DNA from 4 places in the Pseudomonas sp. GW821-FHT09E04 genome. Region 4 is predicted to be linked to each of the others. Evidence: predicted binding sites of a transcription regulator. Region 4 holds the regulator's gene; each other region holds the start of a gene.
What was found. Region 4 encodes FliA, which starts transcription of late flagellar genes. Its sites were predicted from a motif close to CTAAAGTTTNNNNNNNNNNNGCCGNTAA; they were not measured.

Region 1 (4,941 bases), on a different contig from region 4:
GGCAAGTCGACCTTCCTGCGTTGCCTCAATGGTCTTGAGGAATTCGATTCCGGCTCGGTGAGCATCGACGGCCTGCAACTGGCCGACCCGAAAACCGACGTCAACGCCTACCGCCGCGAAGTCGGCATGGTGTTCCAGCACTTCAACCTGTTCCCGCACATGACCGTGCTGGAAAACCTGTGCCTGGCGCAGAAAGTCGTGCGCAAGCGTGGCCAGAAGGAAAGCGAGGCTAAGGCCCTGGCGTTGCTGGAGAAGGTCGGGATTGCTCAGAAGGCCCGCGAATACCCTTCGCGCCTGTCCGGCGGCCAGCAGCAGCGCGTGGCGATTGCCCGGGCGCTGGCGATGGACCCCAAGGTCATGCTGTTCGATGAGCCGACCTCGGCCCTCGACCCGGAGATGGTCGGTGAAGTGCTGGATGTGATGAAAAACCTGGCCGTGGAAGGCATGACCATGGTCTGCGTGACCCACGAAATGGGCTTTGCCCGGGAAGTGGCGGATCGGGTGCTGTTCTTCGATCACGGCAAACTGCTGGAAGACGCCTCGCCGGCGGCGTTCTTCGATGCGCCGAAGGATCCGCGAGCTCAGGCCTTCCTGCGGCAAGTCCTCTAAACGCAGGGCAAAAAAAATCGCAGCCATTGGCTGCGATTTTTTTGTCACCGATCGTTCCCACGTCGAGGCGTCGAACCGTCTGCGTGGGAACGCCGCCCGGGACGCTCTGCGTCCCTTCCCAAGCGCGACGCGGAGCGTCACAGGATGCATTCCCACGCAGAGCGTGGGAACGATCTGGCATCCACTTACACCTTGAAGCGGCCCACCAACGTTTGCAGGTGAGTGCCCAGGCGCGCCAGCTCGACGCTGGAGGCCGCCGTCTCTTCACTCGCCGCCGACGTCTGGTCCGATACATCCCGCACGTTCAGCACGCTACGGTTGATCTCTTCGGCCACGGCACTCTGCTGCTCGGCCGCCGCTGCGATTTGCTGGTTCATCGCCTGAATCGCCGACACGGTGCGCGTGATGTTTTCCAGCGAGCCACCGGCACGACGGGTCAGTTCCACGCTGCTCTGGGTCAGCGTGCGGCTGTTGTCCATGATCGTCGCCACTTGCTGGGTGCCGTTCTGCAGGCCGACGATCAGCTCTTCGATTTCTTCGGTGGACTTCTGGGTGCGTTGCGCGAGGCTGCGTACTTCGTCAGCAACCACCGCGAAACCACGTCCGGCTTCACCGGCGCGGGCCGCTTCGATGGCAGCGTTGAGGGCCAGCAGGTTGGTTTGCTGGGCCACGGACTTGATCACGTCGAGGACGCTGCCGATCTTGTCGCTTTCGCGCTTGAGCTCGCCCATGGCCTCGGTAGAGTGGCCGACTTCAGTGGCCAGGCGTTCGATCTGGGCGATGGCTTCGCCGACCACTTTGTCGCCTTCGCGGGCCTGTTGGTCAGCGGCGACGGCCGCTTCTGAGGCTTCCTCGGCGTTGCGCGCGACTTCCTGCACGGTGGCAGCCATTTCGTTCATGGCGGTGGCGACCTGATCGGTCTCGACTTTCTGATTGTTCACGCCGGCACTGGTCTGCTCGGTCACGGCCGACAGTTCTTCGGCGGCGCTGGCGATCTGAGTGACGCCGTCGCTTATCCCGCCGATCAAGTCGCGCAGGCCCTGAGTCATGCTCTGCATCGAACGCTGCAACTGGCCGAGTTCGTCGCGGCGCTGGGAGATCAGGTTGTGGGTCAGGTCGCCAGCGGCCACGCGCTCGGCGACTTTCAGGGTCTGCTCCAGCGGGATGATGATCTGCCGGGTGATCGCCCAGGCGGCGAGCAGGCCGAAGGCCACGGCCAGCAAGGTGGCGATCAGCAACTGGTTCTTGGCGCTGGCGGCATCGGTGTCACGCACGATGGTCTGGGAGTCGGTGAGCTTCTTGCTGATGTCCATCAACAGGTCGCCCTGGGTCGACATGCGGGCCAGCGCCTTGGCGCTGGCAACCTGCGAATCGCGGAACTGGCTGACAGCGGCGCGATAGGCTTTCAGCGACTCGGTAGCCTGTTGCAGATTGGCGATGTGCTGTTCCGGCAATTTGGCCGGCAGGGTCTCGAGGTTTTTCAGGGCGTTGTCGATGGCGTCGAGGGCCGGTTGTTCGGCTTCGGCCTTGGCGCTGTAGGTGTAGCCGCGCACCTGGAAGCGGGCCTGCTGGATCAGCTTGCTGAGGTCGATCACCGCGTTGAACTGGGCAACGCTGTCGCCTTGCAGCATGGATTTCTCGACTTCGGCAACCTTGGCCACGGCATTGTCGGCGGTGGCGCCGAGTTTGCTGCGGGCGTCTTCGCGCAGGGCGGTGGCCTGGGTCATGTCGGCGAAGGCGCGTTTGTATTCGGCAACGGCGGCCAGTTGCTGATCGACCATCGCCGCGTCGGCTGGCTGTTCGATCAGGCTGCGAGCGGTTTGCAGGCCGCTGTCGAGTTTGCCGAGCAGGTCATTGACTGTGCCCGGGCCTTGTTCGCCACGGCGCATTTCGTAGTCCAGACGCGCCAGGCGCAGGTCCTTGGTCAGCTCGTTGAGGCTCGAGATGAAACCGAGTTTGTCACCGCGGCTGATGATGCCGCTCATGCCGGTCCAGCCGGTAAAGGTGATCAACAGGGTCAGCAGCAGCACCAGGCCGAAACCGATGCCCAGCTTGCGTTTGACGCTGACGTTTCCAAGATTCTCGGCTAACCAACGGTACATGCGACGACTCCCCTCGGACCACTAATTGGACTTATGGAGACTGTATCGGCTGAGTGATGGCAATCTGTAACGCAATTTGTCTGGCGCCGAATGGCGCCAGAGCGGTTCAGAACAGGCGGGCGAGCAGGGCAGTGACGGCGGTTTCGACGCGCAGGATGCGTTCGCCGAGTTGCACCGGTTGCAGGCCGGATTTGCCCAGCAGGTCGATCTCGTAGGGAATCCAGCCACCCTCGGGGCCGATGGCCAGGGTCACCGGTTCGCTCAGGGCGCGCGGGCAGGGCGGGAAGTTGCCCGGATGGCCGACCAGGCCGAGGGTGCCGTCGGTGATGGCCGGCAGACGATCTTCGACAAACGGCTTGAAGCGCTTCTCGATGATGATTTCCGGCAGCACGGTATCGCGGGCCTGTTCGAGGCCGAGGATCAAATTCTCGCGAATCGCTTCCGGCTCCAGAAACGGCGTTTGCCAGAAGCTCTTCTCGACGCGATAGCTGTTGACCAGAATCACCTTCGACACACCCATGGTCGCCACGGTCTGGAACACCCGACGCAGCATCTTCGGGCGTGGCAGGGCGAGTACCAGGGTCAGCGGCAGCTTGGCCGGCGGTGGCTGATCGAGGGTGACCCGCAGTTCGGCTTCGCCCGCTTCCAGGCGCAGCAGCTCGGCCGAGCCCATCAACCCGTTGATGCGCCCGACCCGCAGGCTGTCGCCGACTTCCGAACGGTGGACTTCCTGCATGTGGGTCAGGCGTCGATCACGCAGCACGACGCGGTCGGCCGCAATGAAATCGGCCTCTTCGAGCAACAGCAGGTTCATGGTTGCGTCGCTGGCGGCTGGTCGTTGTGATCGTCGGCGGTTTCGTCCGGGCGCTCGCGCTTGCTGACCAGGCTGCCGAACAGGATGCCGACTTCGAACAGCATCCACATCGGCACGGCCAGCAGGGTCTGGGAGAAGATGTCCGGCGGGGTCAGGATCATGCCGACCACGAAGCAGCCGATGATCACGTACGGGCGGATCTTCTTCAGGTATTTGACGTCGACCACGCCGATCCACACCAGCAGCACCACGGCCACCGGGATTTCGAACGCCACGCCGAAGGCAAAGAACAGCGTCATGACGAAATCGAGGTAACTGGTGATGTCGGTCATCATTTCCACGCCGGCCGGGGTGGCCGAGGCGAAGAACTTGAAGATCAGCGGGAACACGAAGTAATAGGCGAATGCCATACCGGTGTAGAACAGCAGGATGCTGGAGATCAGCAACGGCACTGCGACACGCTTCTCGTGCTTGTACAGGCCCGGCGCGATGAAGCCCCAGATCTGATGCAGGATCACCGGGATCGCCAGGAACAGCGACACCATCATCGTCAGCTTCAGCGGCGTCAGGAACGGCGACGACACGTCGGTGGCGATCATCGTCGCGCCGGCCGGCAAGTAACTGCGCAGCGGCGTCGAGACGAAGGTGTAGATCTGCTGGGTGAAGGCGAACAGCCCGGCGAAGATGATGAAGATCGCCGCGACGCAGCGCAGCAGGCGGGTGCGCAACTCGGTGAGGTGCGAAACCAGCGGCATGTGCTGGTCGTTTTCGGGGAGGCTAGGGCCTGTCATCGGTCATTTCCTGTGTCGCGCCGAGCCCGTATTTGCGCAGGGCAAGGCGCGAGGCGCGTAGTTTGGCGTTTCAAATAAGCAACGAGTAACGCAGCCCTGCGCAAATACGGGCCGGCCCTTCGGGTTGTGCCTGAAAGCGGGCCAGGCCGCGTTGTAGTCCTTGGAAAGGTAAAACACATTCCCTGCGGACTACGCCTTGCCTGGCCCGCTTTCAGACGACAACGCGACACAGGAAATGACCGATGACAGGCCCTTGTCATGGGGCTCGCGGCGGCAATGTTGGGTCGTGAGGGGCCGGCGTGGTTGGCGCGGCGGCTGGAGCAACAGGTTCAATCGGCTTCATGATCGGCGCAGCTTCAGCGGCGGCGGCAGAAACGTGCTCGACGCTTGCCGGTTGTTCCGCAACGGGAGCCACTGGCGTTTGCTCTGCAACCGGCGGCACCGGTGTCGGCTCCTGCTGAACCGGAGGCGTGAAAATCTTCCGCGCCTCCTGCTCCAGCGACAGAATGTGTTCGTTGTGCAGTTGCCGACGGATTTCGTCGGCACCGATTTCACGTTCAACTTCCTGTTTGATCGCGTTGAAGCTGCGCTTCAGCCGCCCGACCCACAGGCCGGCGGTGCGCGC
Region 2 (4,941 bases), on a different contig from region 4:
GGCAGGCCGCCGTCGAGGTAGTGGTACTTGTCGTGACCGATCACGTCGAGCAGCCAGATGAAACGTCCGGCCCAGCCACCGCCTTCGTCGTCATAGACCACGTAGACCGCGTCCTTGTGATGACCCAGTTCACCAAACAGTTCTTCGAGTTTTTCTTTTGTCGGCAACAGGCCCGGAGCCGGTGCCTGGCCCAGCTGGGTGCGCTTCGGATCGACGAAGCGTGCGCCGGGAATGTGACCCTCGGCATAGCGGGCGGCACTGGTCAGATCCACCAGAATCAGGTTGCGGGCTTCGAGGCGAGGGAGCAGGTCGCTCGGCTCGATCACCAGCGCCAGGCCAGAGAAGTCAGACATGTGAGGTCTCCAGAGCACAAAGGGGAAGGATTGTAGCTGTCATTGGCCGCGCTGGCTAAAGCTGTGCAGGGCTTTCTCGATGCACTGCGCGGTTTTGCCGAAGGCTTGCACGGTGATGTCGGCGAACGGCCCGCCACCTTGGTCGGCCACCACGATCATGATGACGCGGCCGTTGTGGACCAGCGAGCGCAAGAACAGGTGTTCGCCTCGGAACAGCGTGCGCAGCGAGGGCGGCAGCAGGGCGGAAAACTGGGCGTTGTTGTCCGGGGTGATCCGCACTTGTGCCTGCTGCGCGAGCAAGCGTTGCAACACGGTGCTTTGACTGACGACGAAGTTGAGCGCAGCGGCTTCCTTCGGCAGACCGGAAATCTGATGCACACGCAGACTGGACTGCGTGCGGTCGGCCATCAGGATCATCACCCGGCGCATGCCGCTGGCCACCAGCGCGTCGCGAGCGGCAATGGTCAAGTGCATGGCATTGGTGAAACGGCTCGGCTCGGCCAGCAGTTCGGCGCATTGCCGGCGCCACTTGGCGAGGTCGTCGGCATTGGGTGCGGCGGCCGGCAGCATTCCGGCGGGCAGGCGATGGGTGCCCCACGGCCACAACAGGGAAACCGCCGGGTGCCACAGATCCGGCATCGAATGCCGGCGTGCGCTGTTGGCGGCCTGCTGGTGCAACTGTTGTTGCACCTCGTCCATCGAGATTTGCAGATAGAGGCTGGTCAGGTATTGCCAGCGCTCGCTGTGCGGACTGTCCCAGGCCTGTTGTGCCGACAGCGCCAGGCCGTTGGCCAGCAGCACGGTGTTGGCCGGCTGATTGAGCCAGTGGCGCAGGGTCGGGTCGTCATCGAGGCGATTCTGCTGGCGTAGCGGGTGATCGACATCGCGGGCGATGCGCAAAACCTTGACCAGTTCGCGCTGCTCGGTGAGCAGCAATCGATAGCCCTGCTGCACCCAGATCGGCAATCGCCAGACTTCGACCAGCGCCTCACCGATCTTCAGCAGGCGCACGCCGAACAATTGCTTTTCCACGTCGCGGGCCGATTCGCCCTTGTGGATAACCCGCACTTCCCACTCTTCGAGCAGTTGGGGAAAGGTCAGCGCCAGCGGCCACAGCGGCGACAGAAATAACAGACTGCCCCAATGAATGTCCTGCCACAGCCGCGCCAGGCGACTGGCAAAAAAGCCGTTGGCCTGTTGCGTGGCGTGCTGGCTGATCATCTGTATCTGGCGCAAGGCCTGGGGAATTTGTGCCTGCGGTTCGGCGGGCAGGCGAGCCAGCAGTTCTTCGGTGCGGGCGAGGCCAAGGCGATTGATCGCGACCTCAAGGTTTTCCGCCGGTGCAGTCATGCTGCCCTGGGTGTGGCGATTGGCTTCGCGAATGATGCTCAGCGCCAGCGCCGGGCTGTCCTGCATCAGGTCGGCGATGTCGCGCAGCGAGCTGCGATTATCGCGGATGGCGCGGCAGACACGATCGTGGGCTTCTTGCGGCACCGGCAGGCGCACGCCGTCGAGCAGCTTCACCCAGCCATCGAGTGTGGTGGGTTTTACGTGTGGGACGTTCGTTTCATTAGCCATGTCTGGACGAGATCTTCACTGACTGTAGACGCGCCCGGCATGGGCTAAATTGGCTTTTCGCCTGAACTGGCTATAGTCTGGCGCAGTTTTGCCGATAAGTAGAAGAAGAGATTTTTTAACTTCCGAATATGACCTTGAACCCGACTTAAATAAGTACTTTCTACCTATGGCTAAAATTATCGGCATCATCGTCGTATTCGCGAGCGTGCTCGGCGGATACGTGCTCTCCCACGGCAAGATTGCCGCCCTGATCCAGCCTTTCGAGGTGATGATCATCGGTGGTGCGGCACTCGGAGCATTCCTCCAGGCCAACCCCGGTTACATGACGATGCACGTGCTCAAGAAATCCCTGAGCATGTTCAGCTCGCGTTTCAGCCACACGTTCTATCTGGAAGTGCTGGGCCTGATCTACGAGATCCTCAACAAGAGCCGCCGTGAAGGCATGATGGCCATCGAGGGCGACATCGAAGATGCCGCTGCGAGCCCGATCTTCGCCAAGTACCCGGCGGTATTGAAAGACGAACGCATGACCGCGTTCATCTGCGATTACCTGCGCATCATGTCGTCCGGCAACATGGCGCCGCACGAGCTGGAAGGCTTGTTCGACATGGAACTGTACAGCCTCAAGGAAGACCTCGAGCATCCGTCCCACGCGGTGAACGGCATTGCCGACGCCATGCCGGGTTTCGGTATCGTCGCGGCGGTACTGGGTATCGTGGTGACCATGGCCTCGTTGGGTGAAGGCGATCAGAAGTCCATCGGTCTGCACGTAGGTGCGGCACTCGTGGGTACCTTCTTCGGTATTCTCGCGGCATACGGTTTCTTCGGCCCGCTGGCGCACTCCCTGGCGCACGATGCCAAGGAAGAGCTGAACGTCTACGAAGCCATCAAGGCCTCGCTGGTGGCTTCGGCGTCCGGCATGCCGCCATCGCTGGCTGTCGAGTTCGGTCGCAAGGTTCTGTACCCGGCTCACCGTCCAAGCTTTGCCGAGCTGGAACAAGCCGTTCGCGGTCGTTAAGTCATGGAAAATAACCAGCCGATAATCATCAAGCGCGTCAAGCGCATCGCCGGCGGGCATCACGGCGGGGCGTGGAAGATCGCCTTCGCCGACTTCGCGACGGCGATGATGGCGTTCTTCCTGGTGTTGTGGCTGCTGTCCACCGCGACCCCGGAACAGAAGATCGCCATCGCCGGTTACTTCAAGGACCCGGTCGGTTTCTCCGAGAGCGGCACGCCGTACATCATCGACCTGGGCGGTACGCCGACCCTGGCGCCGGAAAACACCCTCAACCCTGAAGTGAAGTCTCAGCCGCAGCCGGACAAGGTCACGGTCGACACCGAGCAGGTTGAAGGCATGGCCGAACAGGTCGAGAAGGAGCGCTTGGAACTGTTGCTGCAAGAACTGCAGAACAAGGTCGACGAGAATCCGCAGCTGCAGAAGTTCAAGGATCAGATCCTGTTCGAGATCACGCCGAACGGCTTGCGCATCCAGATCATGGACGCCGAGAACCGTCCGATGTTCGACTCCGGTTCTGCACGCCTGAAGCCGTACTTCGAAGACATCCTGCTGGCCATGGCCGACACCATCAAAGCGGTGCCGAACAAGATCAGCATCAGCGGCCACACCGACGCCAAGCCGTACACCGGCACCGGTGACTTCGGTAACTGGGAGCTCTCGGCCAACCGTGCCAACGCCGCCCGGCGTGCGCTGGTGGCGGGTAGTTATCCGGACGGGCAAGTGGCGCGGGTCGTGGGTTACGCCTCGTCGGCGCTGTTCGACAAGGAGAACCCGTTCAACCCGGTCAACCGTCGCATCGACATCGTGGTGCTGACCAAGAAGGCCCAGGCGGCCATCGAAGGTTCGCAAGGTACCGAACCGTCGAAACCGGCAGATCAAGGTCAGAACGGTGCGGCCCCGGCCACACCGGTCGACCCGAACGCCTTGCCGGCGGATCAGCAGCCAGTGCCGGCGCACGAGCTGCGTGAACGGTTGAACCTGTTTGACGACGCGGCGCCGAAACCAACCGCGCCGGGCAGCGCGGCGCCAGCCCCGGCGCCCGCTGCACCCGCCACTGCACCGGCGCCCGCGCCCAAGCAGTGACCCACAAAAAAGCCGACAGTGATGTCGGCTTTTTTGTATCCGGCGACGACTGGGCGCTTTTTTGATCAGCCTCTCACGGATAATCCCCGATCAGCGCACACGGGTGTTTTGCTTTAAATGGCCAGCAATGAATTCAAATCCTTCTGAACCACAGGGAGTCGTGACGATGGAAAATCAGACAATCTTTTTGCTGCAACAGCAATTTGACGAATTAGCGCAACGGGTGCCTGGCGAGGGTATCGAGTTCTGGTTCGCTCGCGAACTGCAGGAGCCTTTGGGTTATGCACGTTGGGAAAACTTTCTCACCGTTGTCCAGCGTGCAATAGCCTCGTGTGAAGCCACCGGTGTGGATGCTCTCGATCATTTTCGTGGCGTTACGAAAATGATCGAGATTGGCAAAGGTGGGCAACGAGCTACCGACGATTTCATGCTTACGCGCTATGCCTGTTACTTGATTGCGCAGAATGGCGATCCGCGTAAACGGCCCATTGCCTTTGCTCAGAGCTATTTCGCGCTACAAACGCGCAAGCAAGAGTTGATTGAAGACCGGATGCGCCTGCTGGCCCGCTTTGATGCTCGTGATCGCTTGCGCGAGTCGGAAAAAGAACTGTCGCAGAATATTTATGAACGTGGCGTGGATGATGAGGGGTTTGCTCGTATCCGCTCCCGGGGAGATGCAGCGCTTTTCGGTGGGAAAACGACTCAAGCGATGAAAGATCGCTACGGCATCATCAAGAGTCGGCCACTTGCTGATTTTCTGCCTACATTGACTATTGCTGCGAAAAATCTTGCCACTGAGATGACCAATCACAATGTGCTTCGGGTTGATTTACAGGGTGAGTCGGCTATTGCGAGCGAGCATGTCCAGAACAATTTGAGCGTGCGCGACATGCTGGACCAGCGTGGTAT
Region 3 (4,941 bases), on a different contig from region 4:
GGTCGCCAACCTGTTTTTTGTCGGCGACCTGTATGCCAGTTTCATCTTCACTCACGATGCGCTGGCCCACGTTCAGCCGGGCGTCGTGGAGTTCCCTTTCACCGGTCATGTCGACTCGACCGTGCTGGCCGATTCGATTTCCCGGCATCGGATCAATGTACTGGCCGGTGTACCGGCGCATTTGTTGACCTTCGCCGCGTGGCTGGAACATCAGGGACGCCGGCTGGAGTGCATCGAATGCCTGCTCTACGGCGGTGAAAGCCTGTTCCCGGCACAGTTGCAACTGCTCGGCCGGGTGTTCCCCAATGTACGCGTCGCCTCCATGGGGTATGCCAGCGTCGATGCCGGCTTTATCGGCGCCAGTGATCGCGACTGCGCCCTGGGTGAACACCGGATGGCGCAGGGCCACAGCGTGCTGGAGATCCTCGACGAACAAACCGGTGAGGTAATCGAAGAATGCGATCGCACAGGCCGCCTGGTGATGACCAATCTCACCCGGCGGTTGATGCCGCTGATTCGTTACCCGGTCGGCGACCGCGCCTGTTGGCGAGAGCTCGACCGAACGCCCACGCGCAAATTCGCGCTGATGGGCCGCAGCGCCGACAGCCAGCGAGTCAGGGTGGGAATCCTGACACTGCTGCCCGATGAAATCGGCGATACGGTGCAACGCCTCACCGGCAGTGACGATTGGCAACTGGTGATCGAACAGGCCGGAACGAAAGATATCCTGCGCCTGAAATGGGCTCCGGACGCTGTGCAACCTGCTTCGGCAGACACCGACCGGAGGCTGCACCACGCGTTGATTGAACACTACCCGTTGATCGAACAACTCAATGCCGATCACTTGCTGGACGTGGAGATTCACTGCTGCACGGTTCAGGACCTGTCACGCCATCCGCGCTCCGGCAAACGCCAGCGCGTACTGGATCTGCGCGTCTACGACAGCCCGCCCATGGAACACCGCTGATGGAAACAGTTACCCTGCGCAGTTACCGCAACAGCGACGCTGTGGCCGTGAGCAACCTGTTCCGAAAAACCTACGGCGATCTTTACGCCCAGCCTCACGTCTATCTGCCCTGCATGATTGATCGCAACCATGCGCTGGGGCGCTGGCACTCTCTGGTCGCCGTCGCCGAAGATCAAATGCTGGGACACGCGACCTTGATTCGTGCCAAGGGATCGCACATCGCCGAGCTGGCATTGAGCGTGGTTGCCCCCGAAACCCGAGGTCAGAACATTGCTACTCGCCTGGGACGGCAGCTGTTGATTCATGCGCAAGCGTTGGGATACCGGGGCGTGACGATCAAACAGGTCACCGGCCATCCTTACACACAGCGCATGGCAGCCAGTCTCGGCTTTCAGAGTGTCGGATGGCTGCCCGACCATGTCCCGTCTCCGTTCAATGCCTCGGCGCGGGAATCGCTGGTCATCGGTTACACGCCTGTCGACGATAACCGACGCCCGCTCCCGACCCAGGCGTGGCCCGAAAGCTGCCGGGATTTCATGAGGCAGATGTGCAGCGTGTTCGGAACACAGGACAAGGCCGCGCCCTGGGTGGGCGAACCGGTGCAGCTGGAACAACAATTGAACCGGTATGAAGGCATTTTCAAAGAGATCGATGGCGGCTTGCTCAAGCAGTTGCAGGAACTGCCGGCGCATTGGCTCATTTCAGTCAGGCTCAGGCTGGCAAAGGAATTCGCAAGCGCTTTTCACTTGCTCACGACGGCGGGATTCGTGTTCACCGGGCTGGTGCCGGATGAGAGAGGAGCTGGCTGGCTGGCGTTGTTTCATCGTGGCGCCAGGCCACCGGCGTTGACGCTGATTTGCCCGCAGATGCAGCGGCTGCATGACGACCTGCAATCGCTCATTGCCAAGCCATCATCGTCCGTGTAACGCAAGAATGCCCAGGCCCTGCGCATCGGAGGGCCTGGTTTTACGCGATCAAGCCTTGGCGCTGACGCCTTTGTCGGTCGGAGGCGGACGTTCACCGCCCTGTCCGTAGGTTTTCAGGCTCTGCAGCACGTAAATGGCTTTCTTGTACTCCGGGATCAACGTATTGGCGTACTTGTTGCCCTTGAGGCTGTTGTTGTTGATGGTGTCCAGTTGCGTGGCGAAATATTCCAGCGCATTGAACTTGGCATCCGGGTCTTTCTGAATGCCAAAGCGATCGAACTTGTCACCGGCATTGAGCAGCGTCATCGAGGTCACTTCGGAAATGAGGCCCCGGCTGCGCAGGAAGTCAGTCAGTTTGCCCAATTGCTTGGGAGTGACGTTTTCCGGATCGAACCCCTTGATGTTCTTGTGCAAACGCTGCTTGTCCATTTCCGCCGTGTTGAGAACGGTGGGGTCGTTGCCGACCAGGGCCAGCATCTGCTTGACCTTCACGCTTTGAGAAACCGGTTTGCCCGAGCTCCCTGCATCTCGAACCAGCAAACCTGCCTTGGGCTGCCACGCGCCGGTATAACCAACGGTCATGAGCGTGCTCCTTGCGAAAAGAACATGAAAATATCCTTGTGGAACGTCTTGAGTTGCCCGGAGTATCGGCCGGCAAACTGATGTCACCAATCTGTTTTTCACTTTTTTACAAATTTTGTACATTCTCGATACAAAGCACTGCAAGCCCCGCAGATATTGAGCCAGAGCCGCTTGGCCAGTCCGGCGAAAATCGGCTTTTTACTCTAACGAACGGGCTGGTTAGTTTGCATGTGTCGGATCTGTTACTTGTCGGTCAGCGTTTCAAAACTTTTTAGCACGTGAGTACCTAAAGCTTCCTCGCGCCGCGACGATACGTAAGGGATACCCCTACTGTTTTACTCCTCGCCCCTAATAAGAAACGCTGCTCAAGGACCGGTCTCCATGCCCGCATTCCGTACCATTCAGGCTCGCTACACGCTGTTTCTGGTTCTATTTATCCTGTTGCTGTCGGTCCTGACCGTGGTAGGCATCAGCCAGTTGGTCGCGCCGAAACTGCGTCATACCGAAGAACAGGTCGTGCTCAACCGCATTGCCGAGGTCGCCGAGCAGATCCAGGGCGAACTGAACAAGGTTCAATCGCAGCAACGCAGCATCACCCAGACCATCCCGCTGCTCGACAGTGCCGCCATCGATACGGTGCTGCCGGGGCTGGTGGACCAGTACGGTGAATTGAAAGTATTTGGCGGTGGTATCTGGCCACTGCCCGGTCAGCGTGAGGCGGGACGCAACAAGTTCAGCACCTTCTGGCATCGCGACAGCTCCGGCAAACTCGGCGTGAACACCTTCTGGAACAGCGACGCAGCGCCCAACTATTACGACCAGAGCTGGTACAAGGGCGGCCTGCAGACCCCGCGCGGCCAATGCGCCTGGGCCGCCGCCTATAAAGACGATGCCAGCGCCGAGCCACGCACCAACTGCGCCATGGCCATCCAGAAGAACGGCACGACCTGGGGTGTATCGACCATCGACGTGACGCTGGGCTTCTTCAACGACCTGGTGGCGCGCAAGGAAAAAGACCTCAGTGCCGAAATGCTGATCGTCGAGGCCGACGGCAAAATCATCAGCAACAGTTCGCGCATCAATGGCCCGATCGTGCTGAAAAACATCAGCGAGCTGGCTGGCAGTTCACCTTTCGCGAGTCAGGTAAAGGCTGGCTTGCAGCACCGTGATCAGGCCCAGCGCGTCGAGTTCGACAACAACGGTGAAGCCAGCACTTTCTTCATGCGCCCGATCGAAGGCACGCCTTGGTTCCTCGCCACCGCCCTGCCGACCAAGTTGATCACCGCCCAGCGCGATGACGTGCTCAGCACCCTGAGCCTGTTGCAGATCCCGCTGGTGATCCTGCTGGTGCTGTGGCAGGTCTATGCGATCCGCCAATTGATCCAGCGCATGAAGGCCCTGAAAGCCAACATCGATCTGCTGTCCAGCGGCGATGCCGACCTGACACGCCGCATCACCATCCGCGCCGAAGACGAACTCGGCGCGATCGGTCACTCGGTCAACACCTTCATTGCCTACCTGCAAAACATGATCGGCGAAGTCACCCAGGCTACCGGCGCCATGGCTTCGAGCCTCGACAACCTGCAACGTACGTCGGCGCACACCAGTCAGATTCTGCTGCGCCACGCCTCGGAAACCGACCAGACCGTCACCGCGATCAACGAGATGAGTTCGACCGCTGAAAGCGTCGCGCAGAATGCCGCCGAAACCGCCGCCTTCACCCAGCGCGCCAACGAAAACGCCGACCGTTCGCGGGTGGTGGTCGGCGAAGCGTCGAGCAGCGTGGTCGCGCTGATCGACGAAGTGGCCAGCGCCACGCACAAGGTCGAAAGCATGCAACAGGACGCGCAGCGCATCACCGAGATTCTCGGGGTGATTGGCGCCATTGCCGGCCAGACCAACCTGCTGGCGCTGAACGCCGCCATCGAAGCCGCCCGCGCCGGTGAGCAGGGACGCGGCTTCGCGGTGGTGGCCGACGAAGTGCGCGCCCTCGCCGCCCGCACCCAGGCCAGCACTTCGGAAATCAACGAAATGTTGACCCGCCTGACCCAGGGCGTGAGTTCGTCGGTCAGCGCCATGGAAAACACCCAGGCCAGTTGCCAGTCGGCCGCCGACGCCACGGCGCGAGTAAACAGCGGCCTCGACGAGATGGCCGGCTCGGTCAGCCACATCAACAGCCTCAGCACGCAGATTGCCACCGCCGCCGAACAGCAAAGCGCCGTCACCGAAGAGATCAACCGCAGCATGGTGCAGATCCGTCACATGGTCGATGAACTGGTGCAAAGTGGTCAGGCCAGCGAGCTCAACACCCGACAGTTGCTGGAAGCCAACAGCCGGGTCGGCGCGATCATGGGCCGGTTCAAGGTGCGCTGATCCTGACAGATCTGTCATCTCTCGCTCAGCGGGCTGTCAGCCTTGATCTACGATCATGCTGACAACCCGCCTTGTATTACTTGGAAACACTCC
Region 4 (4,941 bases):
CAGCGTTCGCTCATCGAAGCGGCGCAGCGTCAGGAAATGCAAGGTCAGCCGGTGATCCTGTTGGTAGCAGGCCCGGTTCGCGCGATGCTCTCGCGCTTTGGCCGCCTGGCAGTCCCTGGACTGCATGTGCTGGCCTACCAGGAAATTCCGGACAACAAGCAAGTGACCATCGTTGCGACAGTAGGGCCCAACGGCTGAGGTAGTGGTTTATGCAAGTTAAGCGTTTTTTCGCCGCCGATATGCGTCAGGCCATGAAGCTGGTTCGTGATGAGCTGGGCGCTGATGCCGCCATCATTGGCAACCGCCGCATTGCCGGCGGCGTCGAGCTGACGGCGGCGCTGGATTACAAATTGTCGGCGCTGGCGCCACGGGTTCCGAACATGGAACTCGAAGATGAGCTGCGCAAGACCCAGTCGCGCATCGTCACCGCCCAGGCCGAACTGAGCATGCGTGGTGAAGCCGACGGCAACACCAATCGCCAGTTGTTCTCCGGTCTGCCATTGACCGCCGGCCTGCCGCTGACGGCTGCCGAGCCTCTGACAGAACCGACTTACGCTGCTCCGGCGCGTCCAGCTCCGGCACCTGCGCCGGCTGCCGCTGGCGTTGATCCGCGTGCGCTGGATTCGATGCGTTTCGAACTCAACAGCCTGCGCGAGCTGATGGAAGTGCAGCTCGGCACTCTGGCCTGGAATCAGCTGCAAGGCAGCCGTCCGGCTCAGGCGAACCTTTATCGTCGTCTGCAACGCATCGGCTTGTCCGGCCCGTTGTCCCGCGACCTGCTGGCGCTGACCAGCGATATCGAAGAACCTCGTCAGGCCTGGCGCATGTTGCTGGCGCACCTGGCGCGGATGATCGCCACCCCGGAAGTCGAGCCGCTGGAAGAGGGCGGGATCATTGCCATGGTCGGTCCTGCCGGCATGGGCAAGACCACCACCCTGGCCAAACTGGCCGCCCGTTACGTGCTCAAGTACGGCGCGCAGAACATTGCGCTGGTGAGCATGGACAGCTTCCGCATCGGTGCTCAGGAACAGTTGAAAACCCTGGGCCGGATCCTCAATGTGTCGGTGACCCACGTCGACCCGGGCCAGTCCCTGGTGCAGGCGCTGGATCCACTGCTGCGCAAACGCGTGGTGCTGATCGATACCGCCGGCCTGCAGGCCAGCGATCCGGCACTGCGCATGCAGCTGGAAAGCCTGGCCGGTCGTGGCATTCGGTCGAAAAATTATCTGGTACTGGCAACCACCAGCCAGAAACAGGTTCTAACCGCCGCTTATCACAGTTACAAGCGTTGCGGGCTCGCCGGGTGCATCCTGACTAAACTGGATGAGACGGCCAGCCTTGGCGAAGTGCTGAGCCTGGCGATCAGTCATGAACTGCCGGTCGCCTACCTGACCGACGGCCCACGGATTCCGGATGATCTGCATCTGCCGCGCCGTCATCAATTGGTCAGCCGCGCCGTCAGTGTGCAAATGCAGGAAGAACCCAGCGAAGAAGCCATGGCTGACATGTTCGCTGATATCTACCACAGTCCCACCAAGCAGGTTGGCTGAGGTAATGAACAGTTTTTGTACCTACATCGATGGTCTGCCATGCATTGTTCCGGTTGTGAACGCGCAGCCAGTAATGTGGCCTCCGTCTATGCAAGACAAGGTAAAGAAATAACATGGGCAGCATGCATCCCGTACAGGTGATCGCGGTGACCGGCGGCAAAGGTGGCGTCGGCAAGACTAACGTGTCAGTGAACTTGTCCCTGGCGCTGGCAGAGCTTGGCCGTCGGGTCATGCTGCTGGACGCCGACCTGGGTCTGGCGAACGTCGACGTTCTGCTGGGCCTCACGCCCAAACGTACCCTGGCCGATGTGATCGAGGGCCGCTGCGAGCTGCGCGACGTGCTGTTGCAAGGCCCCGGCGGGATCCGCATCGTGCCGGCCGCTTCCGGCACGCAGAGCATGGTTCACCTGAGCCCGGCCCAGCATGCCGGTCTGATTCAGGCGTTCAGCGACATCGGCGACAATCTCGACGTACTGGTGATCGACACCGCTGCGGGTATTGGTGACTCGGTAGTCAGTTTCGTTCGCGCGGCGCAAGAAGTGTTGCTGGTGGTCTGCGACGAGCCGACCTCGATCACCGACGCCTACGCGCTGATCAAACTGCTCAACCGCGATTACGGCATGAACCGCTTCCGCGTCCTGGCCAACATGGCCCAGAGCCCGCAGGAAGGTCGCAATCTGTTCGCCAAGTTGACCAAGGTCACGGATCGCTTCCTCGACGTCGCCCTACAATACGTCGGTGCGGTGCCTTACGACGAAAGCGTGCGCAAGGCGGTGCAGAAGCAGCGTGCGGTCTATGAAGCCTTCCCGCGTTCCAAGTGCGCACTGGCGTTCAAGGCGATCGCGCAAAAGGTCGACACCTGGCCGCTGCCCGCCAATCCGCGCGGCCACCTCGAATTTTTCGTCGAGCGCCTCGTGCAGCAAACGGCAGGACCTGTGCTATGACCGCCAGCGGTATGAATTTCTACAAGAAGTCGGCACGTGACGCGCAGTACGAGCTGATCGAGCGTTACGCGCCACTGGTCAAACGCATTGCTTACCACTTGCTGGCGCGATTGCCGGCCAGTGTGCAGGTCGAAGACCTGATCCAGGCCGGAATGATCGGCCTGCTCGAAGTCTCGACCAAATACGACGCCAGCAAAGGCGCCAGTTTCGAAACGTACGCGGGCATCCGGATCCGCGGCGCCATGCTCGATGAAGTACGCAAGGGGGACTGGGCACCGCGCTCGGTTCACCGCAACACCCGTATGGTCAGCGACGCGATTCGCTCGATTGAAGCTAAAACCGGCCGTGACGCTAAAGATCACGAGGTTGCGGCCGAACTCCAATTGAGTCTCGACGATTACTACGGGATTTTGAACGACACCCTGGGCAGCCGACTGTTCAGTTTCGACGACCTGTTGCAGGACGGCGAACACGAAGGGCTGCACGAGGATGGCGCAAGTGCTCATCTTGAGCCGTCGCGCGATCTGGAAGATGAGCGCTTCCAGGCTGCGTTGGCGGACGCGATTGCCAATTTGCCGGAGCGTGAGCGACTGGTGTTGGCGCTGTACTACGACGAAGAGCTGAACCTCAAGGAAATCGGTGAAGTCCTTGGCGTCAGTGAATCGCGGGTCAGCCAGTTACACAGCCAGTGCGCGGCCCGCTTGCGGGGGCGTTTGGGGGAGTGGCGAGCGCGCTGAAGGCAGTGTGGGGACGCTGCGAACGAGGCTGGTGCGGTGGTGAACGGCACCGGTCTTGCTCTGTTGTGCTCCAGACAGTCATCGAGTGCTTTGCCGGATTGATTGAAATGGCGCGTCCAGGTGCTGGGCGCGTTTAAGACTGCTTGGAGGTCGAATTGAACAAAGACATGAAAATCCTCATCGTTGATGACTTCTCAACGATGCGGCGGATCATCAAGAACCTGTTGCGTGACCTTGGGTTCACCAACACCGTTGAAGCCGACGATGGCACCACTGCCATTCCGGTGCTCAACAGCGGCAGCATCGACTTTCTGGTGACCGACTGGAACATGCCTGGCATGACCGGTATCGACCTGCTGCGTCACGTGCGCGCCGATGAAAAACTCAAGCACCTGCCAGTGCTGATGGTGACCGCTGAAGCCAAGCGCGAGCAGATCATCGAAGCGGCCCAGGCCGGCGTTAACGGCTACGTGGTCAAACCTTTCACGGCTCAGGCGCTGAAAGAAAAAATCGAGAAGATTTTCGAACGCATCGGCTGATGACGCGCGGGGGAGCTATGGAGCATAACGAATCTTCACAGGGCGACTTCGAGTCGACTCTGAAAAAACACGCGGTCGAACTGGTCGAAAGCCTTGAAAAAGGCAGGTTCGGCGACGCTGTGCAACTGATCCATGAGCTCAATCAGACCCGTGACCGTGGCCTGTACCAGGAAGTGGGCAAGCTCACGCGCGAACTGCACAGTGCAATCGTCAACTTCCAGATCGACCCGCATATGCCGCAGGCCGAGGAAGTGTCGCAGATCACTGATGCGACCGAGCGTCTGGGCTATGTGGTCAAGCTGACCGAAGCGGCGGCCAACCGCACCATGGACCTGGTGGAAAGCGCCACGCCGGTGGTCAATGGCCTGGCTGACGAAGCCCAGGCGTTGAGTGCCGACTGGGGACGTTTCATGCGCCGTGAAGTCGGGGCTGAAGAGTTCCGCGAGCTGGCGCGTCGGGTCGACGGTTTTCTGGCACGCAGCAGCGCGGACAACCGCGCGGTGTCGAGCAACCTCAACGACATTCTGCTGGCCCAGGATTACCAGGACCTCACAGGTCAGGTGATCAAGCGCGTGACCCAATTGGTCACCGAAGTCGAAAGCAATCTGCTCAAACTCGTGCTCATGGCCAGTCAGGTGGACCGCTTTGCGGGCATCGAACATGACCGTGCGGCGATGCTCGCTGAAAAAGATCCACAAAAACATCTCTCGCAGGGTGAAGGTCCGCAGATTCATGCCGATAAACGAGAAGACGTTGTGTCCGGTCAGGACGATGTGGACGATTTGTTATCCAGCCTTGGATTCTAGAGTTTTGGAATTATAGGTTTTTTGGGTTTTTAGACCTGTAGGAGCACCCCCTAATGAGCTTCGGCGCCGATGAAGAGATCCTTCAGGATTTCCTGGTTGAGGCCGGCGAGATTCTTGAGCAACTGTCCGAACAACTGGTCGAGCTGGAAAGCCGTCCGGATGACGCAGATCTGCTCAACGCAATTTTTCGCGGTTTCCACACTGTAAAAGGGGGCGCCGGCTTCCTTCAGCTCAATGAGCTGGTGGAGTGCTGTCACATCGCCGAAAACGTGTTCGACATCCTGCGCAAGGGTGAGCGTCGCGTAGATGCAGAACTGATGGACGTGGTGCTCGAAGCGCTGGACGCGGTGAACAGCATGTTCAGC

Region 1: the regulator FliA is predicted to act here: its motif matches at 2,754-2,781, upstream of AC07N4_RS20410 (methyl-accepting chemotaxis protein).
Region 2: the regulator FliA is predicted to act here: its motif matches at 2,002-2,029, upstream of motA (flagellar motor stator protein MotA).
Region 3: the regulator FliA is predicted to act here: its motif matches at 2,762-2,789, upstream of AC07N4_RS01415 (methyl-accepting chemotaxis protein).

What each region holds. Positions count from the first base shown of each region.
Region 1 is NZ_JBWKOR010000005.1:360,526-365,466, reverse strand. Features, by position in the region: gene AC07N4_RS20415 (amino acid ABC transporter ATP-binding protein) at 1-609, shown strand, start outside; gene AC07N4_RS20410 (methyl-accepting chemotaxis protein) at 795-2,711, opposite strand; gene AC07N4_RS20405 (16S rRNA (uracil(1498)-N(3))-methyltransferase) at 2,818-3,525, opposite strand; gene tatC (twin-arginine translocase subunit TatC) at 3,522-4,316, opposite strand; gene tatB (Sec-independent protein translocase protein TatB) at 4,573-4,941, opposite strand, start outside.
Region 2 is NZ_JBWKOR010000005.1:200,945-205,885, reverse strand. Features, by position in the region: gene AC07N4_RS19740 (rhodanese-like domain-containing protein) at 1-353, opposite strand, end outside; gene AC07N4_RS19735 (HDOD domain-containing protein) at 393-1,931, opposite strand; gene motA (flagellar motor stator protein MotA) at 2,098-2,949, shown strand; gene motB (flagellar motor protein MotB) at 2,953-4,032, shown strand; gene dinD (DNA damage-inducible protein D) at 4,199-4,941, shown strand, end outside.
Region 3 is NZ_JBWKOR010000001.1:289,941-294,881, reverse strand. Features, by position in the region: gene AC07N4_RS01430 (phenylacetate--CoA ligase family protein) at 1-967, shown strand, start outside; gene AC07N4_RS01425 (GNAT family N-acetyltransferase) at 967-1,893, shown strand; gene AC07N4_RS01420 (hypothetical protein) at 1,942-2,475, opposite strand; gene AC07N4_RS01415 (methyl-accepting chemotaxis protein) at 2,857-4,848, shown strand.
Region 4 is NZ_JBWKOR010000002.1:106,517-111,457, reverse strand. Features, by position in the region: gene flhA (flagellar biosynthesis protein FlhA) at 1-198, shown strand, start outside; gene flhF (flagellar biosynthesis GTPase FlhF) at 210-1,550, shown strand; gene fleN (flagellar synthesis regulator FleN) at 1,664-2,494, shown strand; gene fliA (RNA polymerase sigma factor FliA) at 2,491-3,231, shown strand; gene AC07N4_RS06770 (chemotaxis response regulator CheY) at 3,399-3,770, shown strand; gene AC07N4_RS06765 (protein phosphatase CheZ) at 3,788-4,576, shown strand; gene AC07N4_RS06760 (chemotaxis protein CheA) at 4,630-4,941, shown strand, end outside.